One region of the Pelosinus sp. IPA-1 genome, then DNA from elsewhere that is predicted to be linked to it. Evidence: riboswitches for the same ligand, from Rfam matches in the RefSeq annotation. Region 1 holds a riboswitch; each other region holds the start of a gene.
The links. A riboswitch is a leader RNA that binds a small molecule or an ion and turns the genes downstream of it on or off. The one in region 1 is predicted to bind cobalamin.
Positions count from the first base shown of each region.

Region 2: it holds a riboswitch for cobalamin, as region 1 does, so the genes downstream of both, cbiD (cobalt-precorrin-5B (C(1))-methyltransferase CbiD) here and QSJ81_RS01540 (hypothetical protein) in region 1, are expected to answer to the same signal.
Region 3: it holds a riboswitch for cobalamin, as region 1 does, so the genes downstream of both, QSJ81_RS02020 (nicotinate-nucleotide--dimethylbenzimidazole phosphoribosyltransferase) here and QSJ81_RS01540 (hypothetical protein) in region 1, are expected to answer to the same signal.
Region 4: it holds a riboswitch for cobalamin, as region 1 does, so the genes downstream of both, QSJ81_RS21780 (sirohydrochlorin cobaltochelatase) here and QSJ81_RS01540 (hypothetical protein) in region 1, are expected to answer to the same signal.

Region 1 covers NZ_BSVC01000001.1:349,651-351,854, forward strand. The annotation lists gene QSJ81_RS01535 (TonB-dependent receptor plug domain-containing protein) at 1-654, shown strand, start outside; cobalamin riboswitch at 736-918, shown strand; gene QSJ81_RS01540 (hypothetical protein) at 1,153-1,431, shown strand; gene QSJ81_RS01545 (methylmalonyl-CoA mutase family protein) at 1,483-2,204, shown strand, end outside.
Region 2 covers NZ_BSVC01000004.1:272,177-274,380, forward strand. The annotation lists gene cbiD (cobalt-precorrin-5B (C(1))-methyltransferase CbiD) at 1-886, opposite strand, end outside; cobalamin riboswitch at 964-1,138, opposite strand; gene QSJ81_RS11070 (ArnT family glycosyltransferase) at 1,238-2,204, opposite strand, start outside.
Region 3 covers NZ_BSVC01000001.1:464,479-466,682, reverse strand. The annotation lists gene QSJ81_RS02020 (nicotinate-nucleotide--dimethylbenzimidazole phosphoribosyltransferase) at 1-1,026, opposite strand, end outside; cobalamin riboswitch at 1,139-1,336, opposite strand; gene cobC (alpha-ribazole phosphatase) at 1,437-2,042, opposite strand; gene cobS (adenosylcobinamide-GDP ribazoletransferase) at 2,148-2,204, opposite strand, start outside.
Region 4 covers NZ_BSVC01000010.1:88,262-90,465, reverse strand. The annotation lists gene QSJ81_RS21785 (methyltransferase family protein) at 1-460, shown strand, start outside; cobalamin riboswitch at 542-720, shown strand; gene QSJ81_RS21780 (sirohydrochlorin cobaltochelatase) at 978-1,844, shown strand; gene QSJ81_RS21775 (HoxN/HupN/NixA family nickel/cobalt transporter) at 1,919-2,204, shown strand, end outside.

The DNA of each region.
Region 1 (2,204 bases):
GGGATGTCCTTTATGATGCCAACCTTTACTCAAATATATGGTTCTGCCAGTCGGGTAAAAGGTAATCCAAGCGTAAAACCGCAACAAGGTGAACATTATGAAGTGGGATTAAAACGTAATACTGATACTCATGCCTGGCGGTTAGCCGTATTTAACTATGCGATTGATGACAGTATCTCAACGACTTACACCGAATCAACAGATACCTTTACCACTAGCAATGAAGACATAAAGAATACAGGGCTTGAATTATCCTGTACTATTGATAATGGCAGGGGCTGGCATACTAACTGGGGCATTTCCTATAGCAATCCTCAAAAATATGAAACAGATAAAAATGGAGCTAGCCAGGGATGGCACAGATACTATGGCAAGCTGCAACTAAACGGCGGGATAAACTATACCAGTGAAAAATGGAAAGCGGCACTGACAACGAACTATTTAGCGAATCGTGAACGTGATACTGATGCTGGTGGAAGTATTAAGCCGATGTTATTAACAGGTGCAAATGTCATTTATAAACTGAAAGCGGACAAAGAGATCTTTTTAACAGTAGACAATTTATTTGACCGTAAAGATATTACTTCTCATGCAACATCTGAATACTATACAATGGGAAGAACCTTTCAGTTAGGCTATAAAATGAGTTTATAGGTTGTATAATTCTATTTTTTATTAATATGCCAAAACTTGACAATCTGGGAAAAATAGTATAACTTGTACATATTAAGATAATTTCATATGGATGGTATAGGTGCCCTTCGGGGCTTAATAGGGAAGTCCGGTTCAAAGCCGGCGCGGTCCCGCCACTGTAATGAGGAGTAAACCCATGATTATGCCACTGAGACAACAGTCTTGGGAAGGTATGGGCAAGCAATGATTCAAAGTCAGGAGAACTGCCTATATAGCAATCACCGATTGACCTGCGAGAGATGGGGAGGGGATTTACGCGCAAGATTCGCGTTTTTTCGTCCTGGCTGTTATGTAATGGCCAGGCTTTATTTATACGATTTCTATACTTGCGTTTAACTCTCGGCCTATGCTGGGAGTTTTTTTATTACAAAAGGAGGGGGGATAGGTTAAAATGCATCACATGTTAGCTAGAATCAGAAAGCAAGGAGAATAGAGTATATAAAGGAGAGTAGAACATATATGAGTACATTGAAATGGGAACCATTTACGCCCTTGATGGAAAGGATACCGCAGGAGGCACCGGGACTATTAACTGGACTGCAAACATTAAAAAACAATATGCCAACTGCAGAGTTTGAAAAATATATTAATTCTCTAACTAGTTTAAAACAAGGTAATGGTATGTTATTGCTTATTACGAAGAAGGAAATGTATCGATCCATAATTGAAAGCAAATTCATACCTGTTATTCAAGCTAGTTTTGGTGTAGAACGAGTGCGTATTATTAGTCAGCCCTAATGGGAAATTGGATAAATCCTAGAGAATGATGATGAAATGGATGGTGAAAGTATGTCAAATCAGGATGTAGAAAATAAAAAAGCAGTGAGCGAAGATCTGCCAGCACGATTTTTTGCTGAGTTTCCCTATCCCACCTATGAGGAATGGCGGGCTGAGTCAGAAAAAGCACTGAAAGGTGCAAATTGGGAAAAAAAATTAATCACAAAAACCTACGAAGGGATTAATTTGCAGCCGATGTATCGGATGGAAGACTTGGAAGATGTAAGTCATTGTGACTCTTTACCTGGCAGTTTTCCTTTTGTACGAGGTTCCAATGCTATGGGATACTTAAATAAACCATGGGAGATCAGCCAAGAATGTGCCGAGCCTTTTTCTACTAAAATGCATGATGTGTTGCAGCATGAATTAAACAAAGGCGGCACAACCATTCATATCGTGGCTGATAAAGCGACTTTGAATGGGATTGATGCAGATAAAGCAGAAGAGCTGCTGCTAGGAAAAGGCATATCGCTATCAACATTAGATGATGTACAACAGGCTTTTCATGGCTTTGACTTAGAAAAAACTCCCTTACTTATCTTTGCTGGTACTTCTGGCATACAATTACTTAGCTTATTTGTAGCCTTAATGAAAGCCAATGGGAGAGATTATCATAAATTAAATGGCTGCATTGGCGTAGATCCCATTGGCTACTTAGCAGCAGAAGGGCAAGTGGCTCATTCTTTAGATACCTATTACGATGAAATGGCGGCGGCAGCGAAGTGGGCTTATAC
Region 2 (2,204 bases), on a different contig from region 1:
AGTCTAATACTTCTTGTATCGCGGACTGCGGTGCGCCTAGGGAAGCCATATAGGCAGCCAGTGTTTCAAAACGAGCATCAGCCATACGATTATGAGTATGAAAAATTCCTGCAGCTACCTTGACAATTTTCCCCAAATGGCCAAATAACAATACTTGCTCCATACCATAATGTACAGCACTTTCTAACATATGTCCGATAAAATTGCTAGTTTGTATTACTGCTTCTCTAGGAAGATGGTACCTATTAATGGCGATTTCTTGTCCCATTTTTCCAGGAGCAAAGACAATTTGATTATATCCTAATGCCTTTACCATAGAAATTTGTGGTGATAATGAATTTTTAAAGGCTTCTTCTGACATTGGTTCCACTATGCCGGTAGTACCAATAATGGATAAACCGCCTACAATACCTAATGTTGGATTTAAAGTTCGTTGTGCTAACCTTTCACCATCAGGTATTGAAATAGTAACAGTTACACCACAACCAGTAGGTAATACATCTTGTATTGCTTGCATGATCATTTTACGAGGTCCAGGGTTAATAGCGGGCTGACCAACAGCTACAGATAAGCCTGGTTTAGTAACAAGCCCCACTCCAACTCCAGCTTTTAGGATTATCTCACTCGTTTTATTGACTTCTACTTCGGCAAAGATCCTTGTACCATTTGTAACATCAGGATCATCTCCTGCATCCTTAATGATACTTGCCTTTCCTCCATTATATAAGGGCTGACATGTTGCAATTTTCACATGGATATTTTGTCCCTGTGGTGAGGTTACATGTACAGTAGTAGGCAATTGCCCAGACCATGCTAGTAATGCAGCTTTGGTTGCTGCAGCGGCACAAGTGCCAGTAGTAATTCCAGACTTCATTTTTTTTTGCAAAATAAAAACCCCCTGAAGACAGGAGGTACAATAAACCTAATTTATTCTACCACCTGCCTATCCTCCGTAGGTCATAACGGTGTGTGTCAGAATAGGCAGGTCTCCTGACTCTGGTTCATTACATAGCTAAACCTTCCCGGATTATTTCCAGTGGTATATTCTTAGCTATGCTCCCCAATACAGTGGCGGGACCGCGCCGGCTTTGACCGGACTTCCCTTTTAAGCGTAAGCACCCATTCCCAATTTATTAATTTTGTTATTGGTATATTTTTGTAGTATTCCACTACTACTGCTAATATTCCTGCTATTATTTATAAATTATAGATGATTTATTCAATTATCCTGATTCAATCATTGTGATTGGCCTCGCTGATATAGTGTTATCTCATTCCGTGTAGCAATTGGAGAAAAATGCTTAGAAAAAGGTTCATTCATAAAATTTTTGTTATCTTTATTTGATACCAATATATACGACATACTGGTATCAGAAGTAAATTCTCTGATCGTTTGAGTAGGCATTGTATATTTTCCTGCCCAAGTACCTAGCTGCTGAGGTTCTTCTTCATGTATTAATCGAGGAATATTATAGCCACTATAAAACACCGCTGATGTTGAATATTCACCATAGGAAGCTATTCTAGCCCTTTCTGCTGGTAACTCAGCAGATATACTTTTAGCAGAGCGTGTTTCTGCTAATGGTATAAGACCATTATGAATTAAGAATAAATTCATAACTACGGTTACTATTGCTATTATTTGTGGCAAATGATAGACATTTCCTTTTAATTGTTTCCAAAGTATTAAACCAATTGAAAGGAAAGTACCAATATATATCATTGTCCAACTAGCTGCAGTTGGGATAAATCGACTACTTAGCGAAATAAGCAGTAATAATGCAATGGCTGGAATGGAAAGCCACCACCAAACCTTTCGATCCCTTAGAATTTGCATTTTACCTAAAGTATATCCAATTAGTAATGCCGCAGGAAAGGATGCAGGGAAAACATATGTAGGATATTTAGTAGCCATCATTGTGTAAAAAATAATCGTAAGAATAGACCAATTTGTTAAATAAATTAGCTGAGAAGACGAAAGCTCTTTTCTAACAACACCCATTGATTTAATGAAAATTCCTGACCAAGGTAATAGGCTGATAGGAAATAGGACTAGATAATAATAAAAGACATTATCCTTAGGATGTTCGGACACTGTGGCACGAAGATAGTTATGTAATCCCAAAAAGGTATCAAGGAAATTTGTACCGTGTAATTGGTACATCTTAACATACCAAGGAGCAGCAATGATTAAAAAGGCAAAG
Region 3 (2,204 bases), 110 kb from region 1:
AACCTGATTGGGAGCAGGCACAGGCTCACTTAACACAAAATCAGACATTCTTGCCATATTATGAATTGTGTAAGACATTGTCTTTAACATAGAAACCATAAGAACAGCACCTGTTCCTTCTCCTAATGCCATATTTGCCCGGATTAATACATCCTCTGCTAGAATATTTCCCAACATTAGCGAATAGGCCATCCCAGGCTCCTTTGACATATGGGATGGAATCGCATGTTTTTCAATCGTACCATCGATGCGCGCTGCACAAGCATAGGCAACTGCTGTTATAAATCCATCTATTACAAAGGGTGTCCTTAGTCCTGCGCACTCTAACATACCAGAACAGATGGCAACAATATCAAATCCCCCTACACAACGTAAAATATCTTTTACAGTATTCATCTGGGCTTTATGACGCTCTACCCCTTTTGCAACCACATTCCGTTTTCTTTTTAATAATTCATTATCATTTAAGGCAGCCCCATAACCGACCACAAATTCGGGTAACATTCCCGTTAAAGCATGAAGCACTGCTGATGAGGTTGTTGTATTACCAATTCCCATTTCACCAAAAGAGATTAGGTTATAACCTTCCTCAACCAAATGGCTAACCATGTCTTTGCCCACATTCCAAGCTTGTTCAAATTCAGCCTGACTCATAGCTTCTTCTTTCATAAAGTTTTTAGTACCTAAGGCAACTTTACGATTAATACCAGCTTCTAATTTATTATTAATTCCAATATCAACTACGCTATATGGTATTTGATTGTGCCGACAAAAACAACTGATCGTAGCATGACCTGCTGCCATATTTTTCGTTTGCAAATAAGTAATCTCGATCGGGTCATTAGCAGTCCCCTCTTCGACCACACCGTTATCTGCTGCAAAGATTATATGATGAGGCTTCATTTCCGGATTGATCTTTCCCCAAGACAAGATGATTTTTTTTAAATATTTTTCTAGTAGGCCCAAGCTTTCTCGAGGTTTTGCTGCTCCGTTCAGCAACTCATCGACCTTTTTTTCCAAATCCATTTTTACTCCTCCTTTATTTCATATCATTCTTAAATATAAAAATACCTAGCCCAAAAGGCTAGGTATTTTATAAAAAATCCCATCCTTCTGGCATTACCCCTTACGCGGAGGTAAATGACAGCCATAACAGGCAGGTCTCCTGGCTTACGGATCATAAAACCTTACGCCTTCCCAGTTTCCTGGTGGCATATGTAAGAGTATCTCCCCGATTACAGTGGCGCGACCGCGTCGTTTAAGGATCTTTTACAATCCTTTCGAACTTCCCTATTCTCCTCTTTACGTAAGAGGCACCTGTTTGGTGGCATTTTATTCAGTTGTCACAGTAGTTCTACAATGAAACTTGTTCTCCTATGTGTAAGAAGTATGTTAGCAAGATAGTAGGGTAGATGGTAAAAAATGTCCCATGCACTCTATTTTAAATGGCAAGTATCGTTGACCAAGGAAAGAATTGGCTGGTTACTAAAGTATTCAATGATATTAATTCCTGTGCTATCTTGACGGATAGACCACATCTTATCTAGACTTAGCTGCAATGCATCACAAAGCAATACTCTCATTGTGCCCCCATGAGATACAATCACAATCGTTTCCTCTTCATGTGCCTTAATACATTGGTTTAAAGCACCCTTCGCCCTCCGTTTCAGATCTATAAAGCTTTCTCCTTCTGGCGCATTAATTGCTCCTCGGGAAGAATACATACTTGTTAAAGAATCAGGCCAAAGTGCCATAATTTCAGCATAGGTACACCCTTCCCACAAGCCAAAGTTTATTTCGCGAAATCCTTTTATCTTTATCCCTTGCAAATTATGATACCGAGCGATGATATTCGCCGTCTGAGATGCACGGGATAAATCACTACTATAAACTGCACTTATATTTTCCTTAGCAAGCCGTTTTCCCACCAGTTGGGCTTGTTCTAATCCTTTTTCATTTAAGGGAATGTCACTATGCCCTTGGTACTTTTTTGCCTTATTCCAAGAAGTTTGACCATGTCTAACGTATATTACTTTAGTCAACGCCTCACCCCTTCCTTACTTTAAAATTCTTCCCTTTACAGAAAGTATATTCTATGGGTATTAGATTGTTCAATAACACAACGAAAGTTATAACTATTATAAAAACTAAAAAAGAAATACTACTAGAGCCACAAGTTCTGTCAGTTCAACAACTGCCCCATA
Region 4 (2,204 bases), on a different contig from region 1:
GAGCCACTATCCACAAATCAATCTCTATTCTCATGATGCCGGACACCTTTGGTATACATTGCTGGGGCTGGTAGGTGACCCACATCATAACCCTATTCACGAACTAAGTAACTGGTTTATTTTTGGGGGGCTTATCTTTCTCGGTTTTACATGGAGATTTTTGCATAGCGCCCAGCGTAGAGGCGTAATCGCAATAAGTGGGCCTTATGCCTATGTGCGTCATCCTCAATACATTGCTTTTATCGTGATCCTGTTTGGCTTCCTGCTGCAGTGGCCGACGTTGTTAACACTGGCCATGTTCCCTATTCTTGTGCGGATGTATATTTGGTTGGCTAGGCAAGAAGAACGGGAAGCAATGGAACAATTTGGTGAAGACTATGCCGCCTATGCTGCAGTGACTCCACGTTTTTTCCCCAGATTAGGTCGAAGGGGCCTAGTTGGGAGTAAGCAGGATAAGTAAAAAGTTTTGATACACGGTTTGTATTGAACAAAAGCTTGACAACGTTAGATATTGATAGTAACTTTAAATAGGATTTTCTTAACTAAATATAGTAAGATAGGTGCCTACGGGCTTAATAGGGAAGTTGGTGTAAATCCAACACGGTCCCGCCGCTGTAAAGGGGAGCAAACCTGCATGATGTCACTGAAATAATAGTTTTGGGAAGGCGCAGGAATGTTACGATCCTAAGTCAGAAGAACTGCCTATTTAATAGTCACCGTTTACCCACGAGCGATGGGGAGGGGATTTAAGTAATGCTGTTGTACAATATTTCATCGTTGCGTTTTTTTCGCAGGGATTTTTATCGTTATAACTTTGCCTGGCTTATATTACGTCTCCCGTTCTTGGATGGGAGATTATTTTTTTACGTAGTGTATTGACGATTCCATCTTGGGGAGCGGAAGTTAGTATGTTGCATGAAAATCTACCCCAATATTCATCATTTGGTATTTAGCTATAATAATTGGAGGAATTTATAATGGAAGAAGCAGCTAGCGCCGTCAACTGTTTGGCGGATAAAAGGGCTATCTTAGTTGTTAGCTTTGGAACTACTTATCTTGATACGTTGAAAATGGCCATTGAAAGTACAGAAAGCAAAATCAGAGCTACCTTCCCTAATTACGAGGTACGTCGGGCGTTTACTTCCCGTATTGTCATTAAGAAATTGGCTGAGCGAGATGGTATTCTAATTGATACGGAAAAGCAAGCGCTTGAAAGATTGCAAGCTGAGGGATATAAAGAAGTATTCATCCAGCCACTATATGTGGCCGCTGCTGAAGAATATGAAAAGTTAAGAGAGGTTTCTGTACATTTTGCTCATACTAAAGTGTTTGATAAGATTACTCTTGGCCGTCCACTGCTTTATTATATGGGACAGAAAGGCAACCCAGACGATTACCTGATTGCCATTAAGGCTGTTGAAACGCAACTACCTAAGTTAAGATACCAGGAAGCGATAGTGCTTATGGGTCATGGGGGAGTACATCCTGCTAATACTGCTTATGCCGCTTTACAAATAAAATTAGAAGAAGCCGGGTTGAATAATATTTTTGTGTATACTGTCGAAGGTTTCCCAGCACTGGATAGCGTTATTGAAAAATTGAAAAGTAAAAAGGTGAAGAACGTGACTTTGTTGCCATTTATGCTGGTAGCTGGCGACCATGCCACTAAAGACATGGCTGGTGATGAAGAAGATTCTGCTAAATCCCAATTACTTAAAGCTGGGTTTAATGTTGATATATATTTCCACGGCTTGGGCGAAAATCTAGCTATCCAGGATATTTATGTACAGCATCTAAAAGATGCTATTGATCAACTGATCGTGCATAAAGCTAAAAAACACTAGTTTTAAACGGGTCATACTATAATATAATTTCATGAGATAGATGCCTGTGGGCTGAATTAAAGGAGATTAAAAAGATGAATGCCGAAATTGGCGCTATAATTGGGTTAGGTTTTGTACTCGGGCTTAGGCATGCAATCGATTGGGATCATATCGCCGCTATCACCGATTTTATTGGAGCAGAAGATACGAAGAAAAAAAGTTTCTTCTTATCACTTTACTATGTAATGGGTCATGCGTTGGTTAATTTAGTATTCGGTAGTGCTGCAATTTTACTCGGAAATGTATTACCAGAGTGGGTAGATGGAGTTATAGAACGTATTGTTGGGGCTACCTTAATTGGCTTGGGCATTTGGTTAATTG